DNA from 2 places in the Paenibacillus sp. 1-18 genome. Region 2 is predicted to be linked to the other one. Evidence: riboswitches for the same ligand, from Rfam matches in the RefSeq annotation. Region 2 holds a riboswitch; the other holds the start of a gene.
The links. A riboswitch is a leader RNA that binds a small molecule or an ion and turns the genes downstream of it on or off. The one in region 2 is predicted to bind cobalamin.
Positions count from the first base shown of each region.

Region 1 (9,584 bases), on a different contig from region 2:
CAATCGTTGTATCGGTCGCTTATTTTGGGACAAGCTTTTAGTGAGGGATGCTCGTTACGCGTCGGATGCAGATGAAGTCGTAAACGAGCTACTGGAGCATATACGCATAGGGACCAATGACGGTAAAATTAAGCCGACGCTGACTGTATTTCGCGCCTCCAAGCCAGGATTGCCGAATATTCGCATCTGGAATCATCAGCTTATTCGTTATGCAGGCTATGAAACAGATGAAGGGGTGATCGGGGACCCGATCTCGGTGGATTTCACCAAGGCTTGTAGAGATATGGGATGGCAGGGAGCCATGACACCTTTTGATATTTTGCCGCTGATTGTGGAAGCGGGTGGACAGCCTCCCAGGCTATTTGAGATTCCCAAGCATTTGGTGCTGGAGGTACCCATCGAGCATCCGGAGCTTGCAAGCTTGGCTTCATTGGGATTGCGTTGGTATGCGGTACCAATGATTGCGGACATGACGCTGGAGATTGGCGGTATCGTCTATACGGCGGCTCCCTTTAACGGCTGGTATATGGGAACCGAAATCGGTGCACGCAATTTTGCGGATACCTTCCGTTATAACATGCTTCCACAGGTGGCTGAGCTGATGGGGCTGGATACTACCAGCGAAACAACGCTATGGCGTGATCGGGCGCTGGTGGAATTGAATATTGCTGTGCTCCATTCTTTTAAAAAAGCAGGAGTCAGCATTGTCGACCATCATACCGCAGCGGCCCAATTCCGGCTGTTTGAGGAAAGGGAGGCCAAGGCTGGGCGCGCGCTGACAGGCAATTGGACATGGCTGATCCCGCCGTTATCCCCAGCAACAACGCATATTTTTCACAGTTCCTACGATAATCGGCTTGTGAAGCCGAATTTCGGGGTTCAAGAGAAGCCATATTTGCCAAGACAAGCTGATACAGATTCAGTACTACAGCAGAAGTCACAAGGCTGCCCTTTCCATTCTGGATAAAAGAATAAACTGGATTAGGGCTCAGGTTCATCCCATACAACGATAAACAGGGTAGCTAGCGGCCCAATTAACAGTGAGAGCAGGAACCAATTAAGCCTACTCCGATTTTTGGACTGTGCTAAACCAGCATTAATGAGGGCGAGTGTTCCCCAGCCTACGTAATAATCTTCTGGCATGGTATTCTCCTTTGTAAAAAGGTATAATATCGTACTGTCATTGATATAAATACATCCATTATTTCATAAGTATGTAGTGAATTCAGCTTTTATATATACTGGTTTGAGGAGCGAAGCAAAGTTGGAGAAAAATCAGGCAGAGCGCATAGTCGCTGAGCTCTTGGAACGAGCTGATATAGGTGTGACGGTCAAGCTGGAGAAGCGTTTTCCAGGCGGACGACTGATCGGCGGCAAGTATGCTCTGAGTGCTCATGCCATTACGATGTATACGGACGTTATTGAAACCCAATGTTTGCAGATGTTCGGCAGCGTTGAACGAGTCGAGGAATATTTTATGGTTGTGCTTGCCCATGAGATAGGACACGCAGCTGATGCTGAGCTAGTGAGGCTCTCCGATGCGTTGGAGCAAGAGAGTGAGATAGGGACCCGGCAACAGCTTGCGCTGCAAATTGAAGAAAATGCATGGAATTATGCGCTCAGACTGGTGCCTGAAATAGAAGCAACGTTTATATCTGCCGTTATAGACGAGTCCTTGCTGGCCTATCGGGTCCCGGTTATAGAGCAATCTGACATAGAGCAATTTGACATTGCATAGGAATGATCACCCACTAGAGCTGATAGGCTCTTTTTTTGTGTCGCAAGATCAAGCAGGGGGCGATTGGAGAGATTCAAGACAAAAGCTTTTTAAGCTGTGACACACGCCCCTGAGACAGTTCGAGCATTTCAGCTAATTCTTTTTGAGATACATTAGGATGCTCCTGCATGAGCTTTTTTAATTTGTTCAGGAGTTCATTCTGACTTCTGTAACTCCTTCTTTTCTTGGGCGGGGCAGGACGGGCTTCATTCGAATGACTGGAAGGGTTGCCGCTCTTCAGGGATTCAATACAGTCTTTACATATCAGATGATCTCTAAAATAGCTTAAGTGATCTACGGCGCTACAAAAATAACAAGAAACCCCCGTATATTTGCGAATCATCAAGCCCTCTGGAGTAATAAAAAAATCGAGGGCATCACCAATATTAATATTCATGGAATTGCGTAGCTCCTTGGGCAGCACAATACGGCCCAAATGATCTAAAGGTCGTGTCATTCCAGTGTTTTTCATCATTTTTTCCCCTTCCATGAAATGCGCTTATGGTTGCGAAAGTTGTATGTTATGTATTCTGGAAGTACAAAGCGCTCATATTATGTTCTGCTTTAGTAAACTATGCCAAAAAAGCTCCGGCTTGCAGTTACGCTTACCGGAGCATGATACAGCCAATGAATCTAAGATGTCGTGTCAAATTATTGTGGGTTGGTTGTCCAAATACCGGCTACTTTTAATTGAACACGAGGAGGCAGCTTCAATGCGGCCAAAGTTAAATCAGCCAAATCCTGCGGCTGAAGCATGCGATCCTCGTCGCCAATAGGCAAGCCTGCGTTTGCCGCCAGTTCTGTATTGACGGTGCTTGGGGTTAGCGCGGTAACGCGAATGTTGGATTTGCGAACTTCCTGCATCAGTGCTTCCGTGAAGCCCATCAAAGCAAACTTGGATGCGCAATATGCCGAGCCTGTCGCAAAGCCCCGTTCTCCTGCTGTAGAGGAAATGTTAATGATATTTCCGCTCTGTTGTGCCAGCATGCTTGGGAGAGCCGCGTGTGTAACATAATAGGTCCCCAACAAATTGACACGAATAATACGTTCCCACTCTTCAGGGTCCATATCTGCGACTGTACCGAAGGTAGCAATTCCTGCGTTGTTGATCAAAATATCGACAGCGCCCAGCTCGTGCTCCAGCGATGCTACAGCGGCAGCAGCCTGTGTGCGATCCGATATATCTGCAACCGCGCTCACCACCTTCACGCCGTATGTACTTCCTAGCGAATCCTGCAATTTTTGCAGGTCAGTCAATGTGCGTGAAATTAACCCCAGATTAACGCCTTCCCTGGCCAAGGTTTCGGCAATTGCTTTGCCAATTCCTTTGCTGGCCCCTGTAATAATAGCTGTTTTATTTTTAAGTTCCATCCAGTCTCCTCCTTATAAATAACGGTGTGTACATATGAGCACATGGTTACATTATACAATTTTAAGTTCCTCGAACCAAATTTCGCCTCCACTGAGGAAGAAGGTAACGTACTCTGGGGAGCAGCAACGAAGCTAACCGATGCTGAGGCCAACGAAGCCCATATCACCCACAGAGTGGCTAGAATCGGGATGGAGATTAACAAATTGAGAAACAGTAGCGGGATTGCCTGGCTCTTGGTAATTCTCGGTCCCGCTTATAAGAAACTGTTCTCTATTCATCGGGAATTCCTTCCTCCAATAGGCTTGCGACATGATGGACAAAATCATTCCATTCCTGTGTAAGCATTATCGTATAATGGTTGCCTGTATCGGTCAGCCGATAATATTTGCGGGGAGGTCCCTCAGCCGATTCCTGTAAATAGGTTGTGCAGTATCCCTCTGATACCAAACGGCGAAGCAGTGGATATAAAGCCCCTTCGGCTACTTCAATATGACGGGAGACGGCCTGAGCCAAATCGTAGCCATATCGGTCCCTGCGACCAATTAGAACCAGAACGCACAGTTCTAGCACCCCTTTTTTGAATTGGATGTTCACATTCACGAGCGGTTCTCCCTTTCTGGATGTTATCAATGCTTCATAGATGTTGTTCGGAGTAATAAGGAAGAAACGTGTGTTGTGCTTAATTTATCACAGGTACTAATCATAGAACAGTAGTCAGGTATAATTTAACATCATGTACTGATTAATGCAAGGTGTTAAATTTTATGAAAAAACCTTCGGGTAAAATGACGGGCTTTGCTTCTCCGAAGGCTGCATATTTTAGCGAATATTGTAGAAGAAAGCAATTTAATTTGGGAATATCCCGAATACTGACGAATGTTGCAAATAGAACGCTGCTTTAATTTCATTTATTAAAATGATAGATTGTAAAGTATTCAGCAGAGTTAAAGATTACTTTTTATGGAAAATTGATCAAAAGATGGACTGGAAACGGGGGTACAGTATATGTCATATACGTCGACTATCCATTTCCAAATTCTAAATCTATCCACCATCATTATACGTCCATAGTGGAAAAATACCGGAATGCCTAAGGTGCATATACATTATATGATCTTGAATGGCCCCCTTCCGGCTTTAAGCAGAAAGGACCGGAAAGGGGATTTGTGAAAATGATGGCGTTGATGTGACACGATAAAGAACTCAGTTGGATACAGCCAACGCATCTCGGGCGGTCTGAGCGGCCTCCACCATTTGCCGCAATGCGGCGATAGATTCCTCCTTGGTGCGGGTTTTCAGGCCGCAGTCCGGATTCACCCAGAACAAATCTGATGGCAGGACGCGCAGAGCACGCTGGATCATATTCAGCATTTCGGACACATCGGGAATACGTGGACTATGGATATCGTACACGCCGAGACCGATGATGACCGGTTTGCCTTCAATGCCCAGCTCCTGCTTGGCTTCAAGATAAGCCTGTAAGGGTTTATTTTCAGTGAACACCGGGGCTGCATTTGCCAATTCAGGCACGATGTAATGGTAATTGGTATCTAGCCATTTGGTCATTTCACTGGCGGTAGCCCCCTTTTGCCCACGAGCTATCGCGAAATAAACGGATAAAGGAACCGGACCTGCGGGCTGATAGTTGAAACGTTCCGGTACCAGGCCGAACATGACGGATGTATCGAGCATGTGATCGTAATAGGAGAAGTCTCCGACAGGAATGAGGTCAATTCCTTTGTCCTGCTGCTTGCGCAGATGCTCCAGGCGCAACCTTCTCATCTCGACATGCAGTTCGCTTTTCGTCAATGCTGCCGTTCCAGAAGCGTTCCAACGCTTTCTTCCATTCCCGGCTTCCGCCGATACGCGGATAACCCAGATTACTGCTAATCAAGCCGGACCATTCAGGCCATTTGTTCATGGACATATGCTTTTCCTCCTAGCTGGCAGCCAGTTTATTTTTTCGTACCAAAAAAGGCATTCCATCCCCAAGGCTTAAAAATGAGTAGGGGAAAGAATGCCTCCGAAATTAAAAAATCAAAATACGGTGACTGCTCTTAACACCTCCCTATCTCCCGTAGGTACTTGCGATGTTGTTGAAATAGGCAGGTCTCCTGACTCACGGATCATGACTTTCAGCGATCCTTCCCGGTCTATGTGTGGACCAGTGGATGTATGAATAGCTGAAAACTCCCCGTATACAGTGGCGGGACCGTGCCGGATTTGCACCGGCTTCCCTTTTAAGCCTGAACTGAATAGAACAGACACCTATCTCCAAGCTATGAAATTAAGGTATGACGAATATTTATGCACTCGTATACTTGTTCATCATCATAAGTGAAACGGACGGGATGCGCAATAGAAAAAAAGACAAGCCCTCCCAGAAGTGGGGGACTTGTCTGAGGGCATAACGATTTGGCAGAGAATAAGATGATCTCAAGCTAATGAAACGACATGACCAGCCTGAATGCTGGCTTTTACATCCACCAGACGCTGATTGCGACTGCCTCGAAAGCGGAGGGTCAGGTCCTTTTGTTGTTCTACAAAAGGTCCGTCCACAATCACGTCGCACAGCAGTGCCAACTCCCGTCGTGCCTGATCCGCAAGCAAATCCTCATAGACAAAACCCGTATAGGCCCACACGGTTCGGTCGGGACAGGCTGTGCGAAAGTCACGTACAAATTGCGAGCATTCCGCCGCCGAGAAGAACGGGTCTCCTCCGCACAGGGTCAGCCCATCCAACAACGGGTTATCCATGATGTCACGGATGACGTCCTGTTGTCGTTCCGGTGTGAATGGCTCACCTGCGCGGAAGCTCCACGACGCCGGGTTGAAGCAGCCGGGGCAGGCATGGCGGCAACCACTAATGAACACGACCGAGCGCAGGCCGTCCCCTTCGTTCAGAGATTCCGGAATATAGCCGCACAAATTCACTTATGCTTCACCCGATCGCGAACTTCGGCCTGCTTGGCAGCATTGAAGCGAACGGTATAATCCCCTGTCAGATATCCGGTTACCCGACGTAAGCGCTGAAAGTGGGTGTGCTCCTCGTCTGTGCCGCATTGAGGGCAGCTTGTCCCAATAATTCCTTCATAGCCGCAGTCTGTGCAGCGGTCCACCGGATGGTTGATGGAGAAGTAGCCGATATTTTGACCGAGTGCATACTGTACAATTTTAAGAAACGCATCCGGGTTATTCCGTGCATTACCGTCCAGTTCAATGTACGAAATCGCACCGGCGTTGCACAGATTATGGAACGGAGCCTCCAAACTGATTTTACGGGCAGCCGGGAGCGTGTAATACACAGGGATGTGGAAAGAATTCGTATAGTATTCCCGATCATTTACCTCAGGAATAATTCCGAAATCACGTTGGTCCAGCAGTGTAAACTTGCCGGACAGACCTTCGGCAGGTGTAGCGAACAACGTAATGTTCAGGTTGTGATATTCGCTCATCCGGTCGCAATACATGCGCATGGAAGTGATGATTCGCTGAGCCTCACGGTATACAGCGTCGTCCTCTCCGTGATGCTTGCCATACAGTGCCTTCATGCATTCGGCTAACCCGATAAACCCGAGCGACAGTGTACCGTGCTTGAGCACGCTTCCCACTTGTTCATCCGGCTCCAGCTTTTCTCCGCCTTCCCATACCCCTTCGCGCATCATAAAGTCTGACGCTTTGGCCGGCTGGCTAGTTTGAATATGATAGCGATGCATGAGTCCATCCACAGCAATGCGCATAACCTCTTCCAGTTTGGCGTCAAAGCCATCCCGGTCAGGCAGCTTGCGCTTGCCTGTGCAAATGCCATATTCAATCCCGAGCCGCACCAGATTAATCGTATTAAACGAGAGATTGCCCTTGCCGCTCTGCCGATTTCTGCCGAAACGGTCAGAAATGGTGCGGGTACGGCAGCCCATCGTTGCAATGATGGTATCCGGATCATCTGCACGGTAATAGGGCAGGTTGAAGGTAGCATCCACATTCACAAAATTGGGATACATCCGTTTGCTGGAGCATTCTACCGCCTTCAAGAACAAATCGTAGTTGATATCGCCCTCTGCCTGGTTAATCCCTTTTTTGCACTGGAAAATATGTTGTGGAAAAATAGGAGTTTCTCCGCTGCCCAGGCCGCGAATCGTGGCTTCCAGCAGTGATTGCGAGACAAGTCGTCCTTCAGCGGAGGTACACATCCCGTAATTCAGTGAAGTGAACGGAATCTGTCCCCCTGCCCGACTGCTCATCGTGTTCAGGTTATGGATGAGCGATTCAGCGGCCTGCCGGGTCTCTGCTTCCGTTTCCTCGCATGCAAATGCGTATGAACGAGGGCAGATTGCTTGCAATTGACTATTGGCCATATGTAATTCATCCTCAGACAGAGCAGGCTTAATCTCTTCCTCAAACAGCCGGAGTCCCTTGCGCAGGTGCTTGCGGAAGGACCGGGAAACGTATGGGGCAAGGTCCCAATCTATTTTATTGGCGGAGACACCTCCGAATTGGCTGTTTTGCTGAGATTGGAATATGATGGCGACCAATGCCATAGCGGACATAATCGTTTGAGGTGTGCGCACAGACCCGTTGCCTGTATTAAAGCCGTCTTGCAGCAAACGACCAAACGGAATAAAGATACAATTTGTTGTTCCAAGCGCATATTGGTCCAAATCGTGAACATATACATAACCGTGATCAATAGCGTTGGTCAGTTCAGGAGGAAGCACGCGCAGGCGCGCATACCATTTGGCATACTCGGAGCCGAGCTTGCTCATTTTTCCGCTGAATGATTCTCCGTTCAAGTTTGCGTTCTCGCGCAGCATGTCCAGATCTTGTGCCCCTATGACCCGCTTCCCGATGTCGTATAATTGCTGTTCCTCTAACACTTTCATCTTAAAACCCTCCATATAGTAAAATATATATTATTTTCACAAAAACAACATATTGATGATATTGTGTTCTAACCAATTGTTTCAGTCTATATATTGTATATACGGATGGTATGTGAGTATGTGACTATTGTCACATTCGGGTGGGGACGGAAAGTACAAAAAAGTCAGGCATAGAGTGAGGAACACATCTGGAGATATGCTCTTTACTCTATACCTGACTATGGAATACGTGATGAAAATAAATATAAAATTGCGGTCTTATAGCGTAAATATTTATTTTTGGGATATCATTTTTTTGATGATTTAGAGTAGCTTCTTTAACTGAGACACCCGGCCTTGGGAAATATCGAGCATTTCGGCATAAACCTTTTGTGGCAGGTTTGGATGTTCCAGAATCAGCTTGCGGAGCTTTTTTACCATTTCACCCTGCTGCACTCTGGATTGCTTAGCCTGCAAGGTTGTGTTGGTTCTGATCGGTTTGGCATGTTCTTGAGCCTGGATGGCATCGGTGCTGGTGGCATGTACATTTTCCTCTGTCTTTAATACCTGGATGCAGTCCGCGCAAATAAAGCTGTCTCGAAAATAAGTTAAATGATCAACTGTACCGCAAAATTTGCAGGAGACCCCGGTATATTTTCTCAACACAAATCCATCTTCATTTACGAAAAACTCTAGCGAATCACCAATATTGATATCCATCGTGGTGCGCATTTCCTTAGGGAGTACAATTCGCCCCAATTGATCCAGAGGCCGTGTCATTCCAGTATTTTTCATCTTAGCTTCCTCCTTTCGTGGTATATCCTGATTATACCAAAAGATATTATTTTTAGCTTGGAATATTGCAGGAAAAAATAACTTTTTTTGTTTTTTCTATGGCCTCTCCTCCTTCAAATAAAGGTGGATTTCGGTATTGTTGCCGGACGTATCCTTTTTCGCTATGATAAATTGAAACGCTTTCAGGATGTACTTTTATTACATTCTGGATAGAGACAAGGAGATGACGGATATGAGTCATGAAACAACGGGTATCGAATACTTATTTCAAGATCAGAGGATTCACCTGGACGAGCGTGTACGGGATCTGGTGTCCCGATTAACCTTGGAGGAAAAGATTGAATCCCATGCTGCAATATCAGCCTGCCATTGACCGCTTGGGGGTGGCGGCTTACAAGCACGGTACGGAAGCGGCACACGGAATAGCCTGGCTGGGTGAGGCGACTTCATTTCCTCAGTCCGTGGGATTGGCGTGTACATGGGATACGGAATTAATGCGGCAAATCGGCTCTGTGATTGCAGACGAGGCGCGTGTCTATTACCGTCGTGATCCGATGTTAAATGGCCTGACCCTGTGGGCACCTACGGTGGATATGGAGCGTGACCCAAGGTGGGGACGTAATGAGGAAGCCTATGGCTAGGACCCGTATTTGACAGGGGAGCTATCGAAGGAGCTGGTTAAGGGAATACAGGGTGATCATCCGGTATATTTGAAAGCGGTCGCGACGTTAAAGCATTTCCTGGGCAACAATAATGAAGTGGATCGGGGAAGCGGTTCTTC
Region 1 is NZ_ASSB01000101.1:14,154-23,737, reverse strand. Features, by position in the region: gene L693_RS0106985 (nitric oxide synthase oxygenase) at 1-967, shown strand, start outside; gene L693_RS30480 (hypothetical protein) at 982-1,143, opposite strand; gene L693_RS0106975 (hypothetical protein) at 1,265-1,738, shown strand; gene L693_RS0106970 (AbrB/MazE/SpoVT family DNA-binding domain-containing protein) at 1,812-2,249, opposite strand; gene L693_RS0106965 (3-ketoacyl-ACP reductase) at 2,429-3,148, opposite strand; gene L693_RS0106955 (PadR family transcriptional regulator) at 3,420-3,749, opposite strand; gene L693_RS32350 (hypothetical protein) at 4,353-4,520, opposite strand; partial or broken gene L693_RS0106950 (5-methyltetrahydropteroyltriglutamate--homocysteine S-methyltransferase) at 4,569-5,076, opposite strand; cobalamin riboswitch at 5,237-5,436, opposite strand; gene nrdG (anaerobic ribonucleoside-triphosphate reductase activating protein) at 5,586-6,083, opposite strand; gene L693_RS0106935 (anaerobic ribonucleoside triphosphate reductase) at 6,080-8,029, opposite strand; gene L693_RS0106930 (AbrB/MazE/SpoVT family DNA-binding domain-containing protein) at 8,333-8,803, opposite strand; gene L693_RS32345 (hypothetical protein) at 9,036-9,176, shown strand; partial or broken gene L693_RS27770 (glycoside hydrolase family 3 C-terminal domain-containing protein) at 9,244-9,584, shown strand, end outside.
Region 1: it holds a riboswitch for cobalamin, as region 2 does, so the genes downstream of both, L693_RS0106950 (5-methyltetrahydropteroyltriglutamate--homocysteine S-methyltransferase) here and L693_RS0104365 (ABC transporter substrate-binding protein) in region 2, are expected to answer to the same signal.

Region 2 (9,584 bases):
TAATTCTCCCCAATATCGGTTAGGCAGAAGGGAGGGATCAATTAATGATTTGGAAAATTGGAAATCGGCGTTCACAGATTGGACACGGGTAAGCCCGTCCATTCCCCTCCAGGCGGAAACAGACGGATCGTCTGCCGCGTAGGCAGATTCCGAGTGTAAGCCTTGTTTGGTGGATGAACGTTCCGAGTAGGCGGCTAATGGTTTCAATGTATTTGCATGGGAAGCATGAGCGTAGTACCCTGATTTATCCTTTACATAAATACGTCCCTGTTGCTTTAACTCCTGATATGCCCGGAAGACGGTTAACCGATGCACACCCAATTCCTGAGCCAAGCTTCGCACAGACGGCAATTTAACGTCGGCTGGCCAGTCCCCGCGATCAATCCGCACATTTACATAGTGAATGACCTGTTCATACAGCTTTAAGGCCTGATCGGTCGTCGAAAAGAGTAATTCGCTGTTGTTCCTGCCCATGCTGTCCACGCTCCTTTTGTGTGTATTGTACTATACATCACTTCAAAATCGCTTACAACTGTTCTGTGGTTACACATCTGTTCTGTCTGTCTCCTTGTATGCTTGTGAGTAACAGAAGGGAGAGGGAAGTATCATGATTGGTATTGCCTTTACAGTTATGTGTCTTATTTTTGGCACAACATTTTTGGCTATAAAAGTGGGGGTGGAAGCCGGGCTTCCGCCATTCCTATCAGCAGGCACACGCTTTCTGGCAGCAGGAGCGATCTTGTTTATTGCGATGAGACTATCGGGAAAGGTTCGGTGGTCGTTATTATGGCATAAGGAAATGCTGCTGATTGGAGTTGGAACAACCTTCGGTACATTTTCAGCACTGTATTGGGCAGAGCAATATGTCAGCTCGGGGATCGGTGCTATTTTGTCAGCCACTGGACCGATGATGATTGTGTTGATGCAGTCCGCACTACTGCGGCAAAAAACGACGAGAATTACGCTTATTGGCTGCATGATTAGTTTTCTCGGGGTCGTGCTGGTGGTACTGCCAGGATTGGTGGTTCAGATTAGCGGTTTGTGGCTTGCGGGTTGCATAGTCATTTTGCTAGGTGAGCTGTGTTATTCGGGAGGGGCCCTTTACTCCAAGCGAGTCATGGATGCGTTTCGTGATACGAATCCGATTGCCTTGAATGCAGCGCAAATGTTCCATGGTGGTTGGATGTTGCTGGTACTGTCAGCTTTGACAGAGCCTTGGAATTCTGGGGAATGGAATGTACTCCCTGCCATGGGTTCTCTCCTGTATTTGATCTTGTTCGGTTCAATGATTGCGCAGACGCTATTCTACTGGCTCATGGCTCGTACGAATCCACTCTTTCCGACAACATGGCTCTATATTTCACCACCGATTGCTGTAGGCTTGGGGGCTTTTTTATATGGAGAGCATGTAAGCTGGTGGATGCTGGCAGGGGTGCTGCTCATTGTGATCGGATTGATGTGTATGAACAACGGAATCATCCGTCTGGTGAACAGACGAAAGCTACGTTCGGCTATCTGATAATTTGAAGCCGTTAGTTATTATGTGATATGACGTAAAGAGCCTCCAAACTGTCGTATGTTATTGAACATGCGACGTTTGGAGGCTTTGTTGTTGTGATCCTTTATTTAAGTATCTCGTTAAAAGTCACTTTTTTGCTTATTCAACATTGAGTACGAATTTGTCGATGGCATGCTTGACGCCGTCTTCATTATTGCTGGTAGTGATGTAATCAGCCAGCTTCTTCAAATCAGGAATAGCGTTCTCCATGGCTATGCCGAGACCAGCACATTCAAGCATTTCATGGTCGTTCCAGGAGTCGCCGATGGCAATCGTTTCCGACAGCTCACAGCCAAAATGTTTTGCCAGGAAGGTAAGAGCGTGGCCCTTGGTACCCTCATGATGCATAATTTCCAGAAAATGAGGCTTGGATTTTGTAATATGCACTTCATTGCCCAGCAGTTCGCGCAGCTCGGGAATCAATTCGTCCAATACTTCTGGCTCGTCGATAATCAGCAATTTAGGAGCAGGTTGCTCTATAACTTTACTGAACACAGGCTCTACAAAATATTCCGTGTTGTTCAGCTCGGTGTAATCTTTAATTTTCTGATTATCTTCACGTGTGTACAATTTGTCATCTATATACGTTTGCAGATGCAGATTGCGTTCCACGCAGAATTCATACAGGCGGCGTGCAGCCACGAGTGGAACATAACGCTCATACAGCACGTTTTCGTCCAGCAGGTTTTTGACTAAAGCTCCCTGGTACGTAATGATCGGCACGTTTAATCCTGTCTGGCGGGCAATTTTATGTGCGGAAGCGTAAGCTCGTCCGGTGGCGAGCGTAACCACAACACCTTTGGCTACAGCAGCTTCCAAGGCCTGTTGTGTCGCTGGAGTAACTTCCTTCTGATCGTTAATAAGTGTATCATCAATATCAATAGCAATTAATTTATACATATCGGTAATCTCTCCTTTATCTCTATCATGGGGCAATGCTAAAATTGTATCTCATAATATTCAAAATGACAATATCACAATATCACAATAAAAGGGGACGACCCCTATAAGAGCCTGTCCCCTTATAACCACTGAAGTATTGGTTTGAAACGATAGGAAAAAGTAGCTGTTAGTCTTCCAAAAATACAAGCCCGACAAAGTCGTCCAGCTCAATATTACCAAAATAATGCTTCAAATCGAGAGAGGACAAGGCTTGACGAACCTCGTCTTCATCATAGCGTTTGCCACGCAGAATATTTTCAATATCAGCAACGTCGCCCACACCGAAGAAATCACCATAGATTTTAATGTCACGGATATGGCCTTCCTTAAGGTCCATGCGGATATCAATAATACCGACCGGGAATTTGCGGGTGTGCTTGATATTGCTCTCCGGGGATTGACCATAATTCCAGTCCCAGGATTGATAGCGTTCTTTGGAAATTTCATGAATTTTAGCCCAATCGGAATCGGTGAGCTTATATTGGGGTACCTGATCCAGCTCTACTCCGAATATGAAACGCAGTAGTTCCTCACGAAATTGCTCTATCGTCATTTCACGATCCATCAGCTCGCTGATGTTAGCAACGCGGCTGCGGACGGATTTGGTGCTTTTGGATTTGAATTTTTCAGGGTTAGCATGCAGGGATGCAGCCACATTGTCCAGATTCAGGTTAAACATCAATGTACCGTGGCTGAACATGCGTCCACGTGTGGCAAACTGGGCGTTTCCCGAAATTTTGCGTTCACCGACTTGAAGATCGTTGCGTCCGGTCATTTCGGCTTCCACACCCATTTGGCGCAGGGCATCAATAACAGGCTGCGTAAATTTGAGGAAATTATGAAAGGACTCCCCGTTATCCTTGGTAATGAAGCTGAAATTTAAATTACCGAGGTCATGATATACAGCTCCACCGCCGGACAGGCGACGAACGACCTGAATATGGTTGCCTCTGACAAACTCGGCGTTGATTTCTTCAATGGTGTTTTGATGCTTCCCTATAATAATAGAAGGCTGATTAATGTAAAACAGCAGATAGCTGTCGTCCAGCGGTAGATGCTTGAGCGCATACTCCTCAATGGCAAGATTAATGGCTGGATCGTGTATGCCCTGGTTGTCGATGAACAGCATGTCCATTCCTCCGTATACAAACTGTGTAATTTTACGTGTACCATCTTCTATTGTAACCCAAGTGAGCAATGTACACAAAAGCTCATTTGCATTGACGGGACGCGAAAAACAGCCCCATAATGGAGCTAAATGATCAGGATTGGCCGGAAAGGATGATAGGCAATGATAGAGGTTTACGGTCATGGCGGAGACAGGGAAACGGCTGCGGCGACATTTGGCGGAGCTGCTGCGGATTTTGTGGATTTTAGCGCCAATATTAATCCGCTCGGTCCACCGCCCGAGGTGCTAGAGGTTCTGCAAAGCGCGTTGGATACTGTGATTCGCTATCCAGATCCGGGGCACCGGAATTTTAAAAATATGCTGGCACGGCGATTGTATGTTCCACCCGAGTCGCTGAGCATCGGAAACGGTGCGGCTGAAAGCATGGCTTTATTGCTGTTAGGATTGGCTCCCCAACGTGTGGGTACGGTGGAGCCATGCTTTTCAGAATATGCAGAGCTGGCAGGCAAATTCGGGGCCGAGGTAAGCCGGGTATACGGCAAAGCCTCGCTGCAATGGAAGGCTGACGTGGAGGATATACTCCAGCTCATGGAGCAGGTAGATGTACTGTTTTTGGGGCAGCCCAATAACCCTAACGGTGTGCAATATGGCGAGCAGGAGCTGCGTGAGCTGGCAGAGGCGGCTGGCAAAACGGGCACCGTGCTGGTGGTGGATGAGGCTTTCATTGATTTTATCCCACTGGAGCGGCGAATTTCACTGCTGCCTGTGCTGGATCGGTATCCTCATGTGATTTTGATCCGGTCGATGACTAAATTCTATGCCATTCCTGGTCTGCGCCTAGGCTACGCAATTGCTCATCCAGACTATATCCGGCGAATGACAGACAAACAGGTGACCTGGAGTGTGAACGGATTGGCGTTGCTGGCTGGGGAGGCGTGTCTGCGAAGCGGGGAGGCCTACGAGCGGCGCACACAGGAGCTGATTGCTATGGAACGCAGCCGTTTGCTGACCGCGTTGGCGGAATGGGGCTGCGGCGTCATTCCCGGCGAAGCGAATTATGTACTGGTACGGGCGCCGGGAACGTGGAGTGCATTGGCTGTGCAGCAGGCGCTTGGACAGCGTGGAATTCTTATTCGTAGCTGTGCTATGTATCCAGGGCTGACGGCGAGCCATTTTCGGATTGCGGTCAAGGACGCGGAAGCCAACGGCTTACTGCTGTCTGCATTGGGTGAAGTGCTGGAGGAGGAGCGTTGGCGTGACAGTTAGCTTGATTATCTTAGCGGCCTATCTTCTGGACAGGCTAATTGGCGATCCGAGGTGGCTGCCGCATCCGGTCATCGGAATGGGATATGTCATTTCAGCGCTGGAAAAGGCGATTCGCCGTCAGGTCAGCAGCGACCGTGGACTGAAACGCGCCGGCTTGCTGCTGCCACTTATTGTGGCGGGAGGGGCCTTTGCGCTCGCTTGGGCGCTGCTGCGTTTGCTTGCCTGGGTTCACCCGTGGCTGTCTGTTGGTGCAGAAATCATTCTGATCGCAACCACGATTGCTTCCAAAGGACTCAAGGAAGCGGGCATGGCAGTCTACCGCGAGTTGCAGGCGGGTAACCTGCCTGCGGCACGCCGGGAGCTCGGTATGATTGTCGGGCGGGATACGCAGCAGCTGGATGAGCCTGAAATTGTACGCGGTACCGTCGAAACGGTCGCAGAAAACATCGTTGACGCGATTATTTCTCCGCTTTTTTATGCCCTGATCGGAGGGGCCCCCTTGGCGCTGGCTTATCGTGCCGTAAATACGCTCGATTCCATGGTTGGCTACAAAAATGAAAAGTATCTGCATTTAGGCTGGGCCTCGGCACGGCTGGATGATGTAGCTAACTACATTCCGGCACGCTTGACAGCGGTTATGCTTATGGTAGCGGCGTGGATGCATCGGCATGATGCTGCAAGAAGCTGGAGCACTGTCAAGCGCGATGCTCGTCTGCACCCAAGCCCGAATAGCGGCTTCCCGGAATCGGCCGTTGCCGGTGCGCTGGGGATTCGGCTTGGAGGCTTTAACGTCTATCACGGCGTCCGCTCCTTTCGTGCATACATGGGCGATCGGATACGACCGATGGAGTCGGAGGATATCCGGCACACAATCCGGCTGATGTTCACCGTGTCCAGCATGTTTGTTGGATTGTGTCTGCTAGGAGCCGCAGGCTGCTTTGCCTTGGAATGGACGCAGTGAGGAGTGACGGGACCTTGAAATACATTTTGAAGGAACAGGAGAAACAGGCATGCGGACATGTTAATGAAGATTCGCAATGGGATCTGGAGCTTGTGCTGGTACGTCACGGCACAACCCTGTGGAACAGGGAGCGTCGATATCTAGGACACACAGATATTGGTTTGCTAGCGGGAGCAGGGCAGGAACTGGAGCCTTTGCGGGAGAAGCTGCAGGGTCGGTCCTTTGCTCGAATCTATTGCAGCGATTTGATGCGGTGTCGCCAGACCCTACAGATCATTTTGCCAGAATCAGAATTAAAAGCTGGACGCACTCTATCCGCCAAGTCCCCTATTATGGAGCCACGCCTGAGAGAGCTTGATTTTGGTGAATGGGACGGAAAAACGTATGACATGCTTAAGAATGTGGCATTGTATCGTGCCTGGATTGATGAGCCGCAACGGATCACGCCTCCTGGAGGGGAATCTTGGGCAAAATTTGAGCATCGTTTGCACGAATTTCTTGACTCTCTGTATGAGTGGCGAATTGCTATGGAGCCTCAGCAATTAAGTTTGGCTGATGCCCCTCCCTCTGTTCTGGTCGTCACGCATGGCGGCGTCATTCGCCAGCTGGCTCATATGCTAATTCCGGGACACGGTTTTTGGAGCTTACATCCAAAGCCGGGAGAGGCATTGAGAATTCAGTTGAGGCTGATAGAGCCACACAAGTTCATGGCGAAGATACTTTCTCATTCACTAGACGAGAACTGGTAAACAGGCTGTCTGGGTTGTAAGCAGTCTCTTTTTAACCTATAATCATCAAGTAAAAGAACGGCTTGACTAACACTACATCAAATATCCAGCAGACGAGGTCAGCGCAGTGTAATGGAAATTTCATCTACTCGCTGTTAAAAGGGAAGCCGGTGTGAATCCGGCGCGGTCCCGCCACTGTAAATGGTAATTGCCTATCAGCCCTGCTTTATGTGCCGTCAAGCATATAAAGGAACTTGGGCTGCGGCAGCTTGCTATAAGTCAGGATACCTGCCCGTCCGCCTCTCACCATAATCCTTCGAGGAAAGGATGACGTGTTCGCAGTGACTGTCCATGCGGAAGAAGCTGCCGCCTGCGCATGATCTGCGCTAACGTGACCCTGTGTCCTGATATAAGGATGCGGGGTTTTTTTGAAGGGAAAGAGGCTGGATTTAAAAGTTAGCGGATGATGTTCAAGCGATGCTCTTACGATTTTTATGGAGGGGTGTAAAGCATGTCAGGAAAAAAAATAAAGGTCTGGACAACAGGTCTATTGGCTTTAGTCTTAGTGATTGTACTGAGTGCATGTGGCGCGAATGGAAAAAACGCCGAAAATAAAGGAAATCAGGCTTCTTCGCAGCAGACGGGACATTCAGCGGCTGCAAAAGAGCCTCCGGGCAAAACGGTTTACCCGTTAACGATTAAGGACGCAACAGGCCAGGAGTTCACGTTCAAAAAAGCGCCGGACAAGATCGTTTCCGTCTCCCCGGCAGAAACCGAGGCGCTGTTCGCGATCGGGCTGGATAAAGAAATAGTCGGCGTATCCGACTACTCCGACTACCCGGAAGCGGCGACAAAAAAGCCCAAAATGGGCGGTATTATGAAGCCGAATGAAGAAGCGATTATTGCTGCGAATCCGGATGTCGTTTTTGCAGGGATATCCCTTAGTGAGCAGGCTACCACCAAGCTGCGTGATATGGGAATTATGATTTTTAAAACCGAACCGAAAACGGTTGAAGATGTCATAGCTAACATCGAATTATATGGGAAAATCACCGATCATCAGAAAGAAGCAAGAACGGTGACCGACAAGATGAGAGCAGATGTAGCGGAAGTGAAGGACGGTGTTAAAAATATCGGCAAAGGCCAGAAGCTGCGAGTGTATGTTGAGTTTTCACCTGGCTGGACGGTGGGCAAGGGTGAATTTATGGACGAGCTGATTACACTGGCAGGCGGCGAAAATGTAGGTGCGACCCAGAAGGGCTGGTACCAGATCAGCGAGGAAAATATTATTGCTGCAAATCCAGACGTGATTTTGTACAGCAAAAGTGTCAAGGACGACAAAACAGGTCAGACGCTTGGCGAGATTATCAAAGCCCGCAGTGGATGGGATCAAATATCGGCTGTTCGCAATAACCGGGTTTTTGCCGTGGATGATAATTTGATCAGCCGTCCGGGTCCGCGCGTGACAGAAGGTCTCAAGGAAGTGGCCAAAGGCGTGTATCCTGAAATTTTCAAATGAACCGTAGACTGATCGGCTTTGGAGGTGTAGGCCTGGCCTTGCTGCTGCTGACGTTGCTGCTCTGTCTCGGCATGGGCTCGGCCAAGCTTCCGGTCAGCCAAATCACAGGTATTCTGGTTAATCATCTACCGGGATTAGGTGAGACGTTTACACCCGATTGGAATACGTCCTCGGAGCAGATTATTTTGAAGGTCAGACTACCACGGGTGTTACTCGGAATGCTGGTAGGTGCAGCGCTTGCGCTGGCGGGAGCCGGATTTCAGGGAGTGCTTCGCAATCCGTTGGCTGATCCATACACGCTTGGAGTGTCCTCGGGTGCCTCGGTAGGAGCGGCGGTGCTGATTTATTGGGGGCTTCAGTTTTCATTTGTTGGCATATGGACGCTGCCGCTGGTGGCGTTTTTCACCGGAATGCTCACGCTGTGGATGGTGCTGACGCTGGCACGGGAAGGTGGAAAGATTCCGACACAAAGTCTCATTTTGTCGGGTGTGGTGATGCAATCTTTTCTGGGTGCGGTTGTTTCCTTTCTGACAGCCATGTCGAAAGAAACAGTCAATGAAATATTGTACTGGACGATGGGAAGTCTCAGTCTGCGTGGTTGGTCATATACGGGAATTCTTTTACCTTATGTGGTCATAGGATTAGTGTTTTTGTGGAACCGGGCAAGGGTGCTGAATATTCTGGCCTTGGGTGAACGTCAGGCGGCTCACATGGGAGTTCAGGTAGATGCCACGAAACTATCTGTGCTGATCGTATCCACACTGCTGACAGCTGCCGCTGTCTCGGTATGTGGAGTCATTGGTTTTGTAGGACTCGTCGTACCGCATATCATTCGTCTGGTCACAGGTCCTGATTATCGGGTGATTGTTCCGTTGTCCGCGCTGGGTGGAGCTATTTTTATGGCTTGGGCAGATACTGCGGCTCGCACGTTGTTGGCTCCAACGGAAATCCCTCTGGGTGTTATGACGGCCTTTGTCGGCGCTCCGTTCTTCGCATACCTCCTGTATCGGAACAAAAAGCTGCGCAGGGGGGAACTGCTGTGACAGAACAAAGTGGATCACAGAAGACGCGTACTTCGGCATTAGAGGCAACTGGCTTGACTCGTGCTTTTGGAGAGTTTCATGCGTTAGAGAATATAAGCTGGAGCGTAGATGAGGGATCGTGGTGGGGCATTATTGGTCCGAATGGCAGTGGAAAATCGACCCTGCTGCATTTGCTTTCCGGTGTAGATCAGCCCACCTCGGGCAGCGTTCATATCTATGGTAAAAAGGTTGGCAGCTACAGCAGAAAAGAGCTTTCCCGAATTATAGCCGTACTCCAACAGGAGGGGCTTCCTCCCGTGGGATACACAGTCAGGGAAGTCGTAGAAATGGGACGTTTTCCTCATCAGGACTGGCTGGGCAGGGAAAAGGGTGTGGATGTTGACCTTATCACGGATCGTGTGCTGGAGCGCTTGGGTCTTATTTCGCTGGCGGACAGAG
Region 2 is NZ_ASSB01000066.1:38,302-47,885, forward strand. Features, by position in the region: gene L693_RS0104330 (aminotransferase-like domain-containing protein) at 1-474, opposite strand, end outside; gene L693_RS0104335 (DMT family transporter) at 608-1,519, shown strand; gene L693_RS0104340 (Cof-type HAD-IIB family hydrolase) at 1,658-2,458, opposite strand; gene L693_RS0104345 (lipoate--protein ligase) at 2,628-3,629, opposite strand; gene cobD (threonine-phosphate decarboxylase CobD) at 3,792-4,895, shown strand; gene cbiB (adenosylcobinamide-phosphate synthase CbiB) at 4,885-5,856, shown strand; gene L693_RS0104360 (histidine phosphatase family protein) at 5,844-6,605, shown strand; cobalamin riboswitch at 6,684-6,893, shown strand; gene L693_RS0104365 (ABC transporter substrate-binding protein) at 7,096-8,103, shown strand; gene L693_RS0104370 (FecCD family ABC transporter permease) at 8,100-9,146, shown strand; gene L693_RS0104375 (ABC transporter ATP-binding protein) at 9,143-9,584, shown strand, end outside.